3 regions of the Pantoea cypripedii genome follow, and region 2 is predicted to be linked to each of the others. Evidence: predicted binding sites of a transcription regulator. Region 2 holds the regulator's gene; each other region holds the start of a gene.
The links. The regulator Fur, encoded in region 2, represses iron uptake genes when iron is present. The targets are predictions, from matches to a motif close to ATAATAATGAGAACNACTATCAA.
Positions count from the first base shown of each region.

Region 1 (6,491 bases), 650 kb from region 2:
TCTGATTCGGGTTGAGAGTCGGCAACGATGCCCGCACCGGCGAACAGACGTACGTGCGTGTCGTGCACCGTGCCGCAGCGAATCGTGACCACCCATTCGCCATTGCCTGCCTCATCGCACCAGCCGACAATGCCGCCAAACAGCTGGCGATCAAAGGGCTCCAGCGTCTGAATCAGTTGCTGAGCGCGCTGATGCGGGAAACCGCTCAATGCCGGGGTCGGATGCAGCAGACAGGCCAGCGACAGGGCATTGTCGCGCTCGTCCTGCACTTCGCCATCTATCTGGGTGGCGAGGTGCCATAAGGTTGAGGTGGTAATCAACGACGGCACTGTCGGCACCGACAATCGGCGACTACGCGGTTGCAGTGTGCCGCGCATCGCATCGGTGACCAGCTGATGTTCGTGCCGATCTTTACCGGAGTTCATCAGGGTATCCCCAGCGGCTTGATCACGCTGGCTATCATTATCCCGGCGCGCGGAACCGGCCAGCGGACAGGAGCTGAAGTCACGGCCGTGCTTACGCAGCATCAGTTCCGGGCTGGCACCGAGCAGCACACCGCCTTGCGGCAAGGGCAGATGGAAATGGTAGCTGTTGGGATTTAGCGCAATCACCCGCTGCATCAGCGCAGCGCTATCCACCGGTTGTTCGGTGACGATATCCATCAGGCGCGACAGCACCACTTTGTCGAGGTCGCCCCGTTGGGTGGCGGCGACGGCATCGGCCACCATCCTGAGAAAGACATCGTGATCCGGTACGGCCGCACGGCGACGCACCTCGGGCAACGCACCGGGTTTGGCGGGCAGCGCGGCCAGCAGATCGGCGCGGTTAAAGGTTTGATGGGATTCAGGAATAAATAAGGCCGCAGGCTGGCTGACATCAAACGGGATGGCACCCACCAGAATCGGTTTCTCAATACCTTGCTTTTTGGCTGCAGCGAAGTGCTGACGCAGCTGCTGCTGAAAATGGCCCTGTAAATCGGCAGCATCCTGCACCGACTCAGTCAGCGTGGTGTAACAACCCTGCGTTACCAGGCTCTGCCAGGGCGAAGTAAACAGGAATCCGCGGCAAAGTGCGGAAAAATCCTGCAGCCAGGCATTTTCAAACGTGGACGATTCCACCATAATTTCCACCTTTAAATGATAAGATTATTAAGAATGATTATCATTTTTATTATGGCCCAGTAACCTACGTCGAACGGGCGAAAGAGTCAATCGATTCGCGGGAGTTCCCTTATCTTTAGGCGTTTTCCGGCGCTGATGCCGGTCGCCGAATTAAGCTAAACGGTGGATGAAAACTTATGAATAAATGCGGATTATGGGGCACGTTTGTCCTGTTGTTCATTTTGCAGGCTTTCAGCAGCATGGCGCGCGCTGATCAGGGCTGGCCGCGCAAGATTCAAACCGAGCAGGGCATCGTCACGCTCAGCAAAGCGCCGCAGCGCATTGTCTCGACCAGCCTCACGCTGACTGGTTCGCTGCTGGCGATTGATGCCCCGGTGATCGCCTCGGGGGCGACTGCCCCTAACAGCCGTCTTTCTGACGATCAGGGATTCTTCCGTCAGTGGGGCGAGGTGGCGAAACAGCGTGGCGTGAAGCGTCTGTATATCGGTGAACCCAGTGCGGAAGCTGTTGCGGCGGAAGCGCCGGATCTGATTATCGTCAGCGCCACCGGCAATGACTCCGCCATCAAGCTGGTCAGTCAGCTGTCTGCCATTGCTCCGACTTTGGTGATCAACTACGACGATAAAAGCTGGCAGGATCTGGTGACGCTGCTCGGCGACGCCACCGGCCACGAAGCGCAGGCGGCACAGCGCATTAAGGCTTTCGACGATCGTGAAGCGGCACTGAAAAAAGCCATCACGCTGCCACCGCAGCCGGTTTCTGCCATGGTGTGGAACGGTGACGGGCGTGCGGTGAATCTGTGGACGGCAGAATCAGCCCAGGGCAAATTGTTGCAGCAGCTCGGTTTCACCCTGGCGATGCCCCCGGCCAATATTCAGCAGAGTCACAGCATGGGGCAGCGTAAAGATATCATTCAGCTATCGGGTGAAACCGTTGCCAGCGGCCTGACCGGCCACAGCTTCCTGCTGTTTGCTGCCGATGATAAAACCGCACAATCGGTACTGAGCAATCCGTTCCTGGCACAAAACGAGGCAGTCACGCATAAGCAGGTGTATGCGCTGGGGGCGGATACCTTCCGCCTTGATTACTACAGCGCCAGCAATCTGCTGGCGCGTCTGGAGAAATTGTTCGTTAAATCATGATGCGTCTTCCGCCAGCGTGACCGCTGGCGGTTGATAGCGGCGTAAGCGCCCCATCAAAAACCACATCAGCACACCCAACACCGCCGCCGCGAAGCCAAACATTGTCGCGGCCTGCGGTGGCAGCAGCCATGATCCCATCGCGCCAATCATTGCCGCCCCCAGCGCATCGCCCGTGACATTCTGTGCCGTCCACAGACTGTTGATCCGCCCAAGAAGCGCATCCGGCGTTAACGCCTGGATCATGGTGTACTGCACCAGGCTGGTAATTGAACTGAAGTAGCCAAAAGCCACCAGGCACAGCAGGGCGAGGGGGAATGATGGCATCAGGCCAAACAGCCCCAGCGCAACGAAAGCGGCAATCGCGCTGCTGAGAATCAGCAGCCCCGGGCGGCTGGCATGCGCCAGGCGGCCACTGGTTAATGCCCCTACCGCCGCGCCGAGTGGCACCGCGGCAAACATCAATCCGAGCCGATCGGCGCTGACCTCCCAATGCGGTGCCAGGGCCGGGTACAGCACGCGGATGGCACTGGCCAGCGTCACCAGTGCACCGATCAGTGCCGCCATTCCCACCAGCGGCGTGCTAAACAGGAACTGCACACCCACGGCGAGTGATTTCAATGGGTTCTCACGCGGCTGCGGCGGTAGCGGCAATGGCGGGAGTTTGAGCAGAGTCAGCACGGTCAGCAGGGTGCCCGCCGCTGCCAGTGCGAAGTTCCACACCACACCGCCGCTGGCAATCACCATACCGGCAATCGCCGGGGAGAGAATCGAGCCGAAGCGTACGGTTAGCATGGTCAGGGCACCGGCCTGCATCAGGTTTTCGCGCCCGACCAGCGCCGGTGTCGCAGCCAGCAGCGCGGTCACGCCAATCGCACCAAAGAAGCCATCCCACAATCCCAGCAGATACACCGCCATCAGTGAGGGCTGTGGTAATGCAGCGTTAATCGCCAGCCCGACAAAGCCAAGGCCGCAGGTAGAACGGGCGAATAAAATCAGCTTCTTACGTTCATAGCGGTCGGCCAGCACGCCCCCGGTCAGCAAACCGATAAACATGCCGCAGGCTGCTACAGTCACCCCCAGACCGACCAGCCAGGATGACGCCGTCATCTGCTGAATTTGTACCGGTACCGCCACCGCCAGCATGCCGAGGGCGACAATCGAGATAAAACGGGCGATAAACACCGCGCGAAACGCCGGGTGGGATTTAAGCAGGGAGAGATCAATAAAGTGGGAGGGTTTGTTCATTTCTTTGCCTTTTTGCACCAATTTTCCTCATCTTCCGTGAGGCGAGTCATGATAACATAGACAAATACGAGTAATAACGATAACAAATATCATTATCATATTTCCCTTACGCACGCGAAAACGTTGTTAAGTAGAAGGTTCAGAACGCTATGCGCCAGACTCGTGCACTCGCAGGATCAGGGATGCTGCTGGTGCTCCTTATTGCCCTCAGTTTGATGCTGGGAGCAAAATCTATCTCTTTTTCCGATGTTTATCATTCGCTTATCTCAACCTGTTCTGACGCGGATTGCGTGATTGTGCGCGATGCGCGTCTGCCACGTACGCTGGCCGGATTGCTGGCAGGCGTTGCTCTGGGGCTGGCGGGGGCGTTGATGCAAAGCCTGACGCGCAACCCGCTGGCCGATCCGGGGATTCTGGGGGTGAACGCCGGGGCGGGTTTCGCCGTGGTGCTGGGCATTGCGCTGTTTGGTGCCGACACACCGGTCGCATGGCTCGGATTTGCTTTTGGCGGCGCGCTACTGGCTTCGCTGCTGGTGGCGATGACCGGCGCGATTGGTGGCGGACGCGTGAATCCGGTGCGTCTGACTCTGGCGGGGGTGGCGCTGGGGGCGGTGCTGGAAGGGTTAACCTCGGGGATTTCGCTGCTCAATCCTGACATCTACGATCATCTGCGTTTCTGGCACAGCGGTTCGCTGGATATCCGCAATTTCACCATTTTGCGTACCCTGTTTCCGGCGGTGCTGGTGGGCAGCGTGGTGGCCTTTTGCCTGTCGCAGGCGCTTAACAGCCTGAGTATGGGGGGCGATATGGCGACGGCACTGGGAACCCGCGTGGCGCGTACCCAGCTGCTTGGGCTGCTGGCGATAGCGCTGCTGTGCGGCGCGGCAACGGCAGCGGTCGGGCCGATCGCTTTTCTCGGTTTAATGACGCCGCATCTGGCACGCTGGCTGGTGGGCAATGACCATCGCTGGTTGCTACCTGCCACCGCGCTGCTGACGCCGATCCTGTTATTAGCCGCAGATATTATTGGTCGCCTGCTGGTACCTGGTGAGCTGCGGGTGTCCATCGTCACCGCGATGCTTGGCGCGCCAATGTTGATCGTGCTAGTACGACGCAAATTAGGGCGAGGTGCGGTATGACGCGGCGCGCACTGATGAATTCGCTCTGGCTGCTGCTGGGCTGCGGACTGCTGGCTTTTCTGGCGCTGACGCGTGGCGCACTGCCGATCAGCGGTGAACAGGTGTGGCAGGTGCTGCTGGGTGAGGGTGCCAGCAACGTAAAACTGATTCTGCTGGAATGGCGCTTGCCGCGTGTGCTGATGGCGTTGCTGATTGGCGCAGCGCTCGGCATCAGCGGCGCGATTTTCCAGTCGCTGCTGCGTAACCCGCTCGGCAGCCCTGATATTTTGGGTTTTAACACCGGAGCCTATAGCGGTGTGCTGGTGGCGCTGGTGCTGTTTAATCAAAATGCCTCGGCAATGACCCTTGCCGCGCTGCTGGGCGGCATTATCACCGCAGCGCTGGTGTATCTGTTTGCCTGGCGTAATGGCGTAGAAACCTTTCGTTTGATTATTGTCGGCATCAGCGTGCGTGCCTTGCTGATGGCGCTCAACAGCTGGCTGATTATCAGCGCGTCGCTCGAATCTGCGGTCAGCGCCGGTTTATGGAGTGCCGGGTCGCTCAACGGCATCACCTGGGCGAAGACACCGCCGGTGATTGCCGTGTTATTGCTGAGTCTGCTGCTGGTGGCGCTGCTGGCACGCCGGATGCGTCTGCTGGAGATGGGGGATGACACCGCCTGTGCGCTTGGCGTACCGGTGGAGCGCAGCCGCCTGTGGTTAATGCTGCTTGGTGTGGTGCTGACCGCAGCCTCGACTGCACTGGTCGGACCGATTTCGTTTATTGCCTTGCTGGCACCGCAGATAGCCCGTCGTCTCGGCGGCGGTATGCCGCTGACCGCGCTGTGCGGTGCGTTGCTATTGATCGCTGCGGATTTTGCCGCGCAGCATCTGTTCCTGCCTTATCAATTGCCGGTTGGCGTGATTACCGTCAGCCTCGGTGGACTTTATCTGATTGCTTTACTGGTGCGGGAGGCGCGACGCCAATGACCGAAATTCCTTCACGTCTCTATGGCGAAGGGCTGACGCTGGGCTACGACAAAAAAGTGGTGGCGGAGAATTTGTCGGTGGCGATCCCGGAAGGGGAGCTGACGGTGATTATCGGCCCCAATGCCTGCGGCAAATCGACCCTGCTACGCACCCTGAGTCGCCTTAATCCTCCGCTGAAAGGCCAGGTTTTTCTTGATGGTGAAGCCATCAATCGTTATCCCACGAAAGAAGTGGCGCGCCGTCTCGGCCTGTTGCCGCAAAGTTCCAACGCCCCGGCGGGGATCAGCGTTACTGAGCTGGTAGCGCGTGGTCGCTATCCGCATCAGCAGCTGTTTGGCCGCTGGCGTGCCGAAGATGAAGCGGCGGTGCAGCAGGCGATGCTGGCGACCGGCGTGGCTGATCTGGCGCAGCAGCAGGTGGATACGCTCTCCGGTGGGCAGCGTCAGCGAGTGTGGATTGCCATGGTGCTGGCACAGCAGACGCCGTTACTGCTGCTGGATGAACCGACCACCTGGCTGGATATCACCCATCAGATTGAACTGCTGGAGTTGATGCAGGATCTTAATCAGCAGCACGGGCGTTCGCTGGTGGTGGTGCTGCATGACCTCAATCATGCCTGTCGGTATGCCACGCACCTGATTGCGATGCGCCATGGGCGGATTATTGCCGAAGGGAAACCGGCAGAGATCGTCACCCCGGCGCTGATTGAGCAGGTCTATGGCTTGCGCTGCGTGATTGTGGAAGATCCGGTGGCACATACGCCGATGATCGTGCCGCTGGGACGACCAGGCAAATAACAGCACAGACGTGTAGCGGCGCGATTTATCGCGCGGTTCCGTGCATGATGCCGGAAAAACCGCGCAATAAATTGCGCCG
Region 1 covers NZ_MLJI01000001.1:563,333-569,823, forward strand. Annotated here, with positions in the region: gene HA50_RS02545 (isochorismate synthase) at 1-1,121, opposite strand, end outside; gene fepB (Fe2+-enterobactin ABC transporter substrate-binding protein) at 1,298-2,263, shown strand; gene entS (enterobactin transporter EntS) at 2,258-3,508, opposite strand; gene fepD (Fe(3+)-siderophore ABC transporter permease) at 3,691-4,647, shown strand; gene fepG (iron-enterobactin ABC transporter permease) at 4,662-5,615, shown strand; gene HA50_RS02570 (ATP-binding cassette domain-containing protein) at 5,612-6,412, shown strand.
Region 1: a site for Fur is predicted at 3,585-3,607, ahead of entS (enterobactin transporter EntS). Genes of this name have one in related genera too.

Region 2 (6,491 bases):
TAGGATATCTGCAAAAGGTCGGCCGAGCGCTTATGGTGCCGGTAGCGACCCTGCCGGCAGCGGCAATCTTAATGGGGGTAGGGTATTGGATCGATCCAGACAGCTGGGGGGCGGGTAACGCTCTGGCGGCGCTGTTGATCAAATCCGGTGCCGCTATCATTGAACATATGTCTGTGCTGTTTGCCATCGGTGTGGCTTATGGCATGTCCAAAGATAAAGATGGTGCTGCGGCACTGACTGGCTTCGTGGGTTTCCTTGTGGTCACCACGCTGTGTTCGCCAGCCGCGGTCGCGATGATTCAAAAAATACCCGTGGATCAAGTGCCTGCTGCATTCGGCAAAATCGAAAACCAGTTTGTCGGTATTCTGGTGGGGATTATCTCGGCGGAAGTGTACAACCGCTTCAGTCATGTCGAGCTACCCAAAGCGCTGTCGTTCTTCAGCGGCCGCCGTCTGGTACCGATCCTTGTCTCCTTCCTGATGATCCTGGTTGCTTTCATCCTGATGTACATCTGGCCACTGGTGTTTAATGGCCTGGTGAGCTTTGGTGAAGAGATTCAAAAGCTGGGTTCCGTCGGCGCAGGTGTCTATGCCTTCTTTAACCGTCTGCTGATTCCGGTTGGTCTGCATCATGCGCTGAACTCGGTATTCTGGTTCGACGTTGCCGGTATCAACGATATTCCGAAATTCCTTGGTGGCGCGCAGTCCATCGCCAATGGTACCGGTATCCCGGGTATCACCGGTCGTTACCAGGCAGGTTTCTTCCCGATCATGATGTTTGGCTTACCGGGAGCTGCGCTGGCAATTTATCACTGTGCTCGTCCGGAAAACCGCGCCAAAGTCGGTGGTATCATGCTGGCAGCGGCTTTCGCTGCTTTCTTCACCGGTATTACCGAACCGCTGGAATTCTCCTTTATGTTCGTGGCACCGGTGCTGTATGTCATCCATGCGGTGCTGACCGGTCTCTCAGTGTTTATCGCGGCCAGTATGCACTGGATTGCCGGTTTCGGCTTCAGCGCCGGGTTAGTGGATATGGTGCTGTCAACGCGTAACCCGCTGGCGGTGCATTGGTGGATGCTGATCCCGCAAGGGCTGGTGTTCTTCGTCATCTACTACGTGGTGTTCCGCTTCACCATCCAGAAATTCAACCTGATGACGCCGGGTCGTGAACTGTCTGCTGATGATGAAACTGATGGCTATGATGTCAACGTTGATCACAGTGGCAGCAACGAAAGCCAGACCGAATCCCTCGCACGTCGCTATATCGGTGCGGTAGGCGGTTCGGACAACCTGACCAATATCGATGCCTGTATCACCCGTCTGCGTCTGAACGTGAAAGATTCCTCGCAGGTGAATGACAGCGTGGCGAAACGTCTTGGCGCTTCTGGCGTGATTCGTCTGAACAAACAAAGCGTGCAGATCATCGTCGGTACTCAGGCTGAAAGCATTGCCACAGCAATGAAAACGGTGCTGACCAAAGGCCCGGTGGCCGCGGCAGCGACGGCCTCAGTAGCGGCGGCTCAGCCAGCTGCTGCTGCACAACCGCAGGCGGTGCTGAACAGCGATAAAGGCGTGATCGCCACGCTGCTGGCCCCGGTCAGTGGTGAGGTGGTGGCACTGGATGCGGTGCCGGACGAAGCCTTCGCCAGCAAAGCAGTCGGCGATGGTCTGGCGATCAAACCCACCGGTAAAACCGTGGTGGCACCGATTGCCGGTACTATCGTGAAAATCTTCAACACCAACCATGCGTTCTGTCTCGAAACTGACAACGGCGTCGAGATTGTGGTGCACATGGGCCTCGATACCGTGGCGCTGGAAGGCAAAGGCTTTACCCGGCTGGTGGAAGAGGGGGCGACCGTTGCGGCGGGTCAGCCAGTGCTGGAGATGGACCTGGATTTCCTCAACGCTAATGCGCGTTCGATGATAAGTCCAGTGGTGGTCAGCAATAGCGATGATTTCGCGGGCCTCAATCTGCTGGCGAGTGGTTCTGTCGTGGCAGGTGAAACCCGTCTGTACGAGGTTAAAGGCTAAGTCCTTGTGATGAACCCGGAAGGCAGGAAGCGATTCCTGCCTTTTTTGTTTTAAAACGGCCAACAAACGGTTGTTTCCCTCCTGCGCTTTGTGGATCATACTCCGTTACTTCGTAGTACAAATCACCCGTATTGTATTTGAGGATTTTGAGATGAGTGAGGCTGAAGCCCGCCCAACGAACTTTATTCGTCAGATTATCGACGAAGATTTGGCGAGCGGTAAGCACAACAGCGTGCATACCCGTTTCCCGCCTGAGCCCAATGGTTACCTGCATATTGGCCATGCGAAATCGATCTGTCTGAACTTTGGTATCGCGCAAGATTACCAGGGTCAGTGCAATCTGCGCTTCGACGACACCAACCCGGTGAAAGAAGATATGGAGTTCGTTGAATCCATCAAGCGTGACGTGCAATGGCTGGGCTTTGAATGGAGCGGAGACGTTTGTTACTCCTCAGACTATTTCGACCAGCTGTATAACTACGCCGTGGAGCTGATCAATAAAGGCCTCGCCTATGTTGATGAGCTGACGCCAGAAGAGATCCGCGAATACCGTGGCTCCCTGACCGCACCGGGCAAAAACAGCCCATATCGCGATCGTACCCCGGCTGAAAACCTCGCGTTGTTTGAAAAAATGCGTGATGGTGGTTTCGAGGAAGGTAAAGCCTGCCTGCGCGCCAAAATCGACATGGCATCCAACTTTATCGTGATGCGCGATCCGGTGCTGTACCGTATTAAGTTTGCGGAACATCATCAGACTGGCAAAAAATGGTGCATCTACCCGATGTACGATTTCACCCACTGCATTTCCGATGCGCTGGAAGGTATCACTCATTCGCTCTGCACCCTGGAATTCCAGGATAACCGTCGTCTGTATGACTGGGTGCTGGATAACATCTCCATTCCGGTACATCCGCGTCAGTATGAATTCTCGCGCCTGAATCTGGAATATGCCGTGATGTCGAAGCGTAAGCTGACACAGCTGGTGAGCGAGAAGGTCGTTGAAGGCTGGGATGACCCGCGTATGCTGACCGTTTCTGGTTTGCGCCGCCGTGGTTACAGTGCCGCCTCGATTCGTGAGTTCTGCCGCCGCATTGGCGTGACCAAGCAGGACAATATCGTGGAGATGGCGTCGCTGGAGTCATGCATTCGTGATGATCTCAACGAGAACGCACCGCGCGCGATGGCGGTACTCGATCCGCTGAAAGTGGTGATTGAGAACCTGCCTGCGGGTCATGAAGAAATCATCACCATGCCAAACCATCCCAACAAACCGGAGATGGGCACGCGTGATGTGCCGTTCAGCCGCGAAGTGTGGATCGATCGCGCGGATTTCCGTGAAGAAGCCAATAAACAGTACAAACGTCTGGTGCTGGGCAAAGAAGTCCGTCTGCGTAATGCTTACGTGATCCGTGCAGAGCGCGTGGCAAAAGACGAAGAAGGCAATATCACCTGCATCTACTGTAGCTGTGACGTTGATACCCTGAGCAAAGATCCGGCTGATGGCCGCAAGGTGAAGGGTGTGATCCACTGGGTTTCAGCGATCCACGCGCTGCCAGCGGAATTCCGTCTCTACGATCGTCTGTTCAGCGTGCCAAATCCGGGAGCGGCTGAGGATTTCCTCACCACCATTAACCCGAATTCGCTGGAAATCAAACAGGGCTTTGTCGAGCCGGGACTGCGTGATGCCGATGCACTGGCGCCGTATCAGTTTGAACGTGAAGGTTATTTCTGCGCAGACAGCGTTTACTCACAGCCCTCTAAGCTGGTGTTTAACCGCACTGTCGGTTTACGTGATACCTGGGCGAAAATCGGCGATTAATCCTTTTTGTCGTTATCACCATATCATCACGAAAGGGCGAGCAATCGCCCTTTTTTATTGGCTGTAATTTCGGGCTGGCAACCTTTTATGCTGTAGGCTGTGAAAGGCGTTTGTTACCGGGATTTGCAACTAATCTGACTTTAGTAAAATTAATCCATTTGCGAGTGTGAAAAACTGTATTTCAGGTAGGCTATGCGCTCCCAGACGTTGCTCCGCGGGTTATAAAAGGAAAAAAAATGACGAGTCTCGCTCAGGAAGCCAAACACAGCGTAGTGGTTTTACATCAGCTTATCGAACGTATTTTTAATCAGTCAGAGGGCACTGACGACAGCATTGAGTTGTTTCTCTCGCATTTTCACCCGGATTTCAAAATGGTGACCCCGCAGGGAAAACAGCTGGATTTGAATGCGACGGAGGTGTTGTTCCGCCAGTTGCGTGGTCAGCGGGAAGGGATGCGCATCGCGACCAGCGAACATGCCATCATTTCACAGCAAAGCCAGGAAGTGACCATTCAATATCGTGAATTGCAAATGATGAACGGCAACAACCAGAGCCGCATTTCTCTGGCGGTGCTGGATTGCACCACCTCCATTCCGCGCTGGCGTTACCTGCAGGAAACGCTGGTTCTGTAATTTCAGGCATAAAAAAACCGGTGCCAGGCACCGGTTTTTTCATACTGCATAGCACACTTTATTGCTTATCGTGGAGCGTCTCGTCTTCGCGGCAGTCTCCCAGCGCACAGTGGCCGTACAGGTACAGGCTGTGGTTGGTGAGTTTGATACCGTGACGTGTTGCGATTTCACGTTGACGCGTCTCAATAGACTCATCACTGAACTCGATCACTTTGCCACAATCCAGGCAGATCAAGTGGTCATGATGATGCTGTTGCGTCAGTTCAAAGACGGATTTGCCACCTTCAAAGTTATGACGAGTCACGATACCCGCGTCATCAAACTGGTTAAGAACGCGATATACCGTTGCCAGACCAATCTCTTCGCCCATGTCGATCAGGCGTTTGTACAAATCTTCCGCACTGACGTGATGGCACTCGGGTTCCTGAAGCACTTCCAGAATTTTCAGTCTGGGTAGAGTGACTTTCAGGCCAGCCTTCTTCAATGCGGAGTTGTTGTCAGTCATGCGGATATTGTCCTGTTACTTTGCTAGTCACTTGCGGCGCAGGGCCTTGAATGTCGATCACGCGCATTCTCATTTGCGTCTCATTATAGAACTCAAGCAGTGAAATGAAAACCAAGGGCACGTCCTGAAATCACCAATGGCTGTAGGGATAAATGTCGCTAACGCCGGCGGGGATCGTACAGGTCTTTGTTTCCATTTCACTCAGCCTCATTCTGATGCCAGAGGAATAAGCGGATGACCGTTACGGGTATTCTACAGATTTGCAGGTAAAAGTTAAAAAAACGTGGCTATTATTTTTATAGGAATTTCCGATTCTCAATGTGAGCCAGCGCCCACATTGAGTAGGAAAGGGGATCAGGCTTCGATAATGTCTTTCAACTGCAGCTCATCGAAAATCTGTTTCACCCACTTATCAACACGTTCGTTGGTCAGTTCCGGCTGACGATCTTCATCGATAGCCAGACCAAGGAAGTGTTTGTCATCGGCCAGACCTTTGGATGCTTCGAAGTGGTAACCTTCAGTCGGCCAGTGACCGACAATCACCGCACCATTTGGCTCGATAATGTCACGGATGGTGCCCATCGCATCACAGAAGTATTCTGCATAATCTTCCTGGTCGCCACAGCCGAACAGCGCAACCAGTTTGCCATTGAAGTCGATCTCTTCCAGTGTCGGGAAGAAATCATCCCAGTCACACTGCGCTTCGCCGTAGTACCAGGTCGGAATGCCCAGCAACAGAATATCGAATGCTTCGAGATCTTCTTTAGTGCTCTTGGCAATGTCATGCACTTCGGCCACGTCTTTACCCAGTTGTTTCTGGATCATTTTTGCAATGTTTTCAGTGTTGCCGGTATCGCTGCCGAAGAAAATGCCTACGATTGCCATGGGTTAAGTGACCTCTTAAATCCTGATATTGAATACGTAATTACAGCGAATGATAGCAGACCGGGCAAAGTGGCGGAACTTGTAAAGCCGTGACTTTTGTTCCTGCGTGCGGTCTGCGCCTGTTACGACAGTTTGAGCTGCGCCAGCAGCATTTGTTCAATCAATTCGCTACGGCTGATGTTTTGTTGCTCAGCCAGGGTGTTGAGTGCATCAACGGCCTCGCTGCTCATTTTCAGCTCAACACGACGCAATCCTCGCACTTTATCGCGTTTCAGCTGATTGCGTTTGTTAATCCGCAACTGTTCGTCACGCGTCAGCGGACTGGTTTTGGGGCGACCGGGACGCCGCTCATCAGCGAAGAGATCGAGCGTGGTACGGTCAGTCTGTTCTTTTGCCATGATTTGTAAAACTGAGTGGGCGCGAACGGCGGAAAGGCGCTGCGCGATTTATACATTATCGGCCCGGCCACGGTGAAAAAATCATCCGTGGCAAATTTTTAGCGCGACATCATACTCCAGCGCCCCTTACTACGCCAACCTTAAACGGTTCGCGGCAAGCTTTTGCTTTTACAGTACAAAAAATCGGCGCACTGCGCGTAAAACGGCTTCGGGTTTTTCGGC
Region 2 covers NZ_MLJI01000001.1:1,211,686-1,218,176, forward strand. Annotated here, with positions in the region: gene nagE (N-acetylglucosamine-specific PTS transporter subunit IIBC) at 1-2,030, shown strand, start outside; gene glnS (glutamine--tRNA ligase) at 2,182-3,849, shown strand; gene HA50_RS05540 (hypothetical protein) at 4,086-4,481, shown strand; gene fur (ferric iron uptake transcriptional regulator) at 4,540-4,986, opposite strand; gene fldA (flavodoxin FldA) at 5,341-5,871, opposite strand; gene ybfE (LexA regulated protein) at 5,994-6,269, opposite strand; gene ybfF (esterase) at 6,438-6,491, opposite strand, start outside.

Region 3 (6,491 bases), 530 kb from region 2:
CATGTTATGCGGCTTAACCGATGCGGCAACACCTGCGGTGCTGGCGCGAGTGGCACTGGAATCGATCACCTTTCAGATCGCCGATGTGTTTTTCGCCATGGAACAGGCGAGTGGCGTGCAGTTAGCGACGCTGTGCGTGGATGGCAGCGCCACGGAAAACAGCTGGCTGATGCAGTTGCAGGCCGATGTGTTGCAGCGTCCGTTGCACCGGGCGCCGACGCCGGAAGTCTCGGCGCTGGGCGCGGCATTGCTGGCCGGACGTACGCTGGGCTGGTGGCAGCAGGGCAGTGAAATGGCGGCATTGCAGGGTGGCAGCGTGATCTATCCGCAGGAGGAGCGGGCGCAACAGATACAGGAAAACTATAAAGGCTGGCTCGACGCAGTGTCACGCTGCCGTTATCAGCCCCATTAGTCTCGAACAGTGCGGCGCGACCAGGCCGCGCCGTGATGGTTACTGGAATCGATTCGCCTTGTCGCGCGCCAGGCGTTCCAGCGCAAAGATCACCTGCTGCAACTGGCGTTCCTGCACTGGTTCGATCGCGGTAAAGCGGAAACTCAGCCGTGGGGTAGTACGGGTTTCATTTTTGCTGGTGACGGTGCTGCGTTCGCCGATATGCAGCAGCTGCGCTGTCACCTCAAAATGACCATATTCCCCCAGTTCAACGCGCAGATGTTTAAACGAGTCGCCCTGACTCAGGCCTTCGGGCAGTTTTTCATCCACCAGCACCCCAATGCCGCCCAGCGACAGATCCTGCAAGCGAAAACGCACTTTGTTGCCGTCCGGCCATTCACTGTGGCACCAGAACACCGGTTCCATCGGCGCACTCACGCGGAAAAATTCACGCCGCTGAATTTGCCACACCAGTTCGGGCAAAGGGGCGCTAAAGGCAGGCAGCCCTTCATAAGTCACTTGCTGCAAACCGCTCAGGCTGAACTCCACTTTCGCCCCCTGGGTTTCCGCCGCGATGTTGACTTCGCCGCTACTTAACGCCAGGGCGTTATCCTGCGCATTGCTGCCGAGATCGAAGATCACCTGATCTTCGTCCGTTGCCAGCATCCGGCTGATAAACTGACTGTGGGAGACGCTCACCATCAACGGGGTCTGATAACGTAACAGGTCTTTCATCACATTCAGAACCGCCAATGTGCCTCGTTTTAGATATTGTTCTTTGTCGGCTTCTTTCACGTCCTGCTCCACTTTCCGATCGTTACCATCACGCATGTGCGGCTTTGCGACTGTTATCGGTACAGAATAAAGAAGCTTTAGCCTGCTAACTATTTTTTCCCGTTGCGTTTGTGCAGCAGATCAAAAATCCCCGACTATACTTAGCGCTGTGAACACCTTGATTAATAAAGTAAGGAGCATCAAATGGGTATCATTTCATGGATTATTTTTGGCTTGGTTGCCGGGATTATTGCTAAATGGATTATGCCAGGTAAGGACGGCGGCGGATTTATCATGACCGTGGTTCTCGGCGTGGTGGGTGCGGTTGTCGGCGGCTGGATCAGTACCCTGTTTGGCTTTGGTAAGGTGGATGGATTTAACTTCGGCAGCTTCGTGGTGGCGGTGATTGGTGCCATCGTGGTGCTGTGGATTTACCGTAAAGTTCGCAGTTAGTTATTTCTGAAATCCGTAGCGGCGCGATTTATCGCGCGGGTTTTAGAAGACGCGCGATAAATCGCGCCGCTACGGGATAGGCTTTGTTTAAGATTTAAAAATCATAACCAATGGTTGCCGTCACGGTACGTTCCGCACCACGGTAGCAATAACCGGTACCATAACAGGCTGCGAGGTATTTACGGTCAGTCAGGTTATTGGCCGTCACCTGCAACCACGCCCCTTTCAGACCTGAATGCCACGCGCTCAAATCAGCACGCACTGAAGCATCAAACAGCGTCACCGACGGCAGACGTGTGGTGTTTTCGTTATCTGCCCATTGCTTACCGATGTAACGCACGCCCGCCCCGGCGCTCAGGCCGTAATCAAACTGATAATGCCCCCAGAAGGATGCCATGCTGTTAGGGGTGACGTAAGGCGTATGGCCATCGTTGCCATCCACCGAGTCCTTAAAGCGCAGATGGTTCAGAGTATATCCGGCAATGGTGCTGAAGCGTGGGGTCAGCTGATTACGTGCCTCCAGTTCGATCCCCTGTGAATGGACCTTGCCGGAAGGTGTATAGGTGCCGGATATCACGTCACGGTTGGCGACATCGTTCTGCGTCAGGTCGTACACCGCGATCGAGTACATATCCCGCGTGCCCACCGGCTGGTATTTCACCCCGGCCTCATATTGCTCGGAGGTGGTCGGTTTCAACTGGTTGCCATTGGGATCGGTCAGCGAGGCTGGGGTGATCGCCTGGCTCCAGCTGACATAAGGGGAGATACCATTATCGAAGGCATATAACAGGGCCGCGCGGCCACTGATATGGTCGTCCTGGCGGCGGCTGGTGCCATTTTCGGAGACGATACGATCATAACGGCCGGAAAGATCCATATGCCAGCGATCCAGCTGTAACTCATCCTGTAAATAGAGACCGGTCTGATAGTAACGGCGCGTCTCTGCGGCCCAGTCGTAATCCGGCATGGTACCCACCGCTTCGCCGGTCCACGGATTGAGTGAGCTGGCATAGCCGCTGGCACTCAAAATATCGTTCTTATAACGATGATACTCAGCGCCGAGGGTGACACGATGCTGCAATGCGCCGGTGCTGAAATCCGCCTGCAACTGGTTATCCGTCGCCCAGGCCGACAGCGAGGAGCGTTCACCGGAATAATAACGGGTCAGCAGGTCCGGGTTGGTGGCATCCCAGCCAATCTGGTAGACCTGGTCCAGATCAACATTGGAGTGGCTGTAGCTGCCGGTGGTATGCACCGACCACACTTCATTGAAACGATGGGAGAAATCATAGCTATAGATCTGCTCATGACGTTTGAATTGATCGAGGGCGCTATCCCCTTCATAGAAACTGTCGCTCAGCTTGCGGCCATTATGGCTGTACAACGTACCTTCGGCAGGCACCGAACCGTGATAGCCACCGGAAGGATCTTTTTGCAGGTAAGCACGCAGAATCAGGCTGGTATCTTCGTCCGGTTGCCACATCAGCTGGGGCGAAATGGCGTACTTCTCTTCACGGGTATGATCGTATTGCGTGTCGCTGTTGCGGGTGATGCCGGTGAGACGAAATGCCCATTGATCGTTTATCGCGTTGGTGTAATCAAAGGCAGCGCTGTTGGTGGCATGGGTGCCGGTTGACAGCCGGAAGTGCCCCTCTTCAGAGAACTGCGGGCGTTTACTCACCATATTCACCAGGCCACCCGGCACCGTCTGACCATATAACGCCGAGGAGGGGCCTTTGATCACATCGATACGATCAAGAAACCACGGGTCCACCTGCAAAATATTGAAGCTGCCGCCATCGCTCATTACGCGCAGGCCGTCGAGGAAGGTGTTATCCACATCGCCACCGTGGAAGCCGCGCAGCGAGATGGTGTCATAACGGGTCGCGGCACCACCAAAGTTGGTAAACACGCCGGGGGTGTAATTCAAAGCCTGATTAAGATCGGTTGCCCCCTGATCATCCATCTGCTGCCGTGTGACTACCGAAATCGACTGCGGCGTGGTGATAAGCGGCTGGTCAGTTTTACTCGCGCCGCTGCTGCGGGTGACAAGGTAGCCCTGGGTCGGCGAGGTGGCGCTTTCCTGCGGTTGAGCGGTGACGACCAATGAGTCTTCAGCAACGCTGAGGCCGGGTAACGCCAGTGCCAGCGTGCACAACACACGGCAACGATTGAGGGTAAACAGGCGGGTCATGATGATTCCTCGGACAGAAAAGGGCAGGTGGTTGCCAAAAAGTGTTAATAGAAATAGAAATTAGAGTGAGAATTATTATCTTTTAGATAAGGTCATTTCAAGATGTAAAAAAATCATCATGTCGCTGTGAGGAAAATTAACAGCTGAAGGGATTGTACCGGCGCGATTTATCGCGCCGGTACAGGGCATGGCGATTAATGTGTGGCAGTCAGCGTCGGCATATTGGGGATATCCCGTGCGCTATTACAGGTTTTATCTTTCGGACAATATTTGTCGAGCAGCATTAGCGTCACGCCGTTGGTCCAGCCGAAGCCGTCTTGCAGGGGGTATTCACCGCCGCCGCCACCGCCGAGCTGTGCGCCTTCCACCACATATTTTTCCACCAGCTTGTGCTGTTTGTCGTAAGTCATCTGGACGTTTTGCAGGAAGCGCTGACCAATCTGCTGTGCCAGTTGCGGTTGCTTATAATGCTCCAGTCCGGTCACTGCCACCCATTGCAGGGGAGCCCAGCCATTCGGTGCATCCCATTGCTGGCCGTTATTCACCGTGGTGGTCACCAGTCCACCGGGTTTCAGCAGCTGTTTCTCCACCGCAGTGGCAGTGCGATCCGCCTGTTTATCACTGGCGAGCTGCATATAAAGCGGGAACAGGGTGGCGGCGGTTAGCTGCGGTTGTACCTGCTTTTTCTGCCAGTTGTAATCGGCGTACCAACCCTGCTGCTCATTCCACAGATAGCGATTGATCGCCGCCTGGCGTTTTTCCGCCTGTGCGGCAAATTGCTGTGCCTGATCGTTGTTTTTCGCCAGCTTCGCCGCTTTGGCTAAGGTTTGTTCGAGGTGAAACAGCAGGCTGTTCAGGTCAACAGGCACCAGTTGCGTGGTGCGGATCGAGGCCAGATTATGCGCATCGGTAAACCAGCGGGAACTAAAGTCCCAGCCGGAGGCTGCACCTGCACGCAGATCGCGATAGACCTGCTTTTTATCGCGTTGCGGGGCCTTCTGCGCGGTGTTGACATCATCCATCCAGGATTCGGTGCGTGGCACATCGCGATCGTCCCAGTAGCGGTTAAGCAGGGTACCATCACTCAGTTTGACCACCCTCTGGCTGGCCTGGCCTGCGGCGATCTTGTCACTGCCTGCCATCCAGTAGTCATATTCCTTCTGCAACTGCGGCAGGTACTTCGTGTAAACGCCATCACCGTCATGGGTTGCCAGCAAATCAATCATCAGGCTAAAAAACGGCGGTTGTGAGCGGCTCAGATAGTAGCTGCGGTTGCCGTTAGGGATATGGCCGTAGCGATCAAGCTCAGAAGCAAAGTTATCCACCATATCCTGCACCCGATCCCAGTGGCCGCTCTCCGCCAGACCGAGCATGGTGAAGTAGCTGTCCCAGTAATAAACCTCACGGAAGCGACCGCCGGGCACCACATAAGGTTTCGGCAGCGGCAGTAGCGAGTCGTACTGCCCGGTGTTGGGGGTAGAACGCGTCAGGACCGGCCACAGGCCATCAATATGCGCACGCAGGCTCTGCCCGGCTGGCGGCACATATTTATCCTGCGTGGCTGGCAGGGTGAAGTTGGCATCAACGAAATGTTTTAAATCGAAGTTGCGCTGGTTCTTTTGCATCTGCCAGTCGGCAAGAATCGAAGAGGGATTATATTTCGGGACCGCATCGGCAAAGGTTTTCTGGTCCGGATAAAATTTAGCCTGCTGAACGGCATTGAAGAGTGGCCCGAGACGCACGTCCGGTGGTTGTGGCTGGCTACTGAGCATACGGTTGTTATCTGCGGCCCCGGCAACGACAGACCCCATCAGCAGGGCGGTACTGAGCAACAGGCGAAGATGCCCCGGCGTGAATACGACATTTTTTATCATCGGTTTTTCTCCTTGTCCGAAAAAGTGGTGCGCTAACGCATTGACCACCCAAACAACTTTAGTCGCTATCGGGGGCGATAGCCGCCCGCAGCATCGGAAATGTGAAGCACCCTGAATTAATCACGGCAGAAATTGCCTTAACGCTACGGTTTTTACTTGCCCTGCGGCGCTATTTCCCTGAGTCTGAAAGAAAAAAATGGAGAGCAGTATGGAGATCATCTGGTATCACCCGTCGATAGACCCGGAGAGCTGGCTCAGTGGGTTACAACAGCGATTACCGCAGGCGCAGGTGCGTTACTGGCAGCCAGGGGATAACGCTCCGGCGGATTACGCGGTGGTACGTTCGCCGCCAGTGGAAATGCTGAGTGGGCGTGCATTGAAAGGGGTATTCGGCATGGGCGCGGGCGTAGACGAAATCCTCAATCAGGTTCAGCTTCACCCGCACATGCTGGGGGATAATGTCCCGTTATTCCGGCTGGAAGATACCGGGATGGCACAACAGATGCAGGAATATGCTACCTGGTGTGTGCTGGGCTGGTTTCGTCGCTTCGCTGACTATCAACGCCTGCAACAGCAGGCGCAGTGGCAGCAGCTTGATGGTTACACGCGGGAAAATTTCACCATTGGCATCCTCGGCGCGGGCGTACTGGGCAGCAGTGTAGCGCAGAGCCTGGTCCAGTGGGGTTTCCCGGTGCGTTGCTGGAGCCGTTCACCGAAATCCCTCGCGGGTATTGAAACCTTTTATGGCGCTGACCAACTGGCGGCCTTCCTTGATGGCACCCAGGTATTGATTGACCTGTTGCCA
Region 3 covers NZ_MLJI01000001.1:1,736,929-1,743,419, forward strand. Annotated here, with positions in the region: gene HA50_RS08125 (FGGY family carbohydrate kinase) at 1-412, shown strand, start outside; gene HA50_RS08130 (flagellar brake protein) at 452-1,186, opposite strand; gene HA50_RS08135 (GlsB/YeaQ/YmgE family stress response membrane protein) at 1,370-1,618, shown strand; gene HA50_RS08140 (TonB-dependent siderophore receptor) at 1,713-3,812, opposite strand; gene treA (alpha,alpha-trehalase TreA) at 4,007-5,686, opposite strand; gene ghrA (glyoxylate/hydroxypyruvate reductase GhrA) at 5,895-6,491, shown strand, end outside.
Region 3: a site for Fur is predicted at 3,872-3,894, ahead of HA50_RS08140 (TonB-dependent siderophore receptor). Genes of this name have one in related genera too.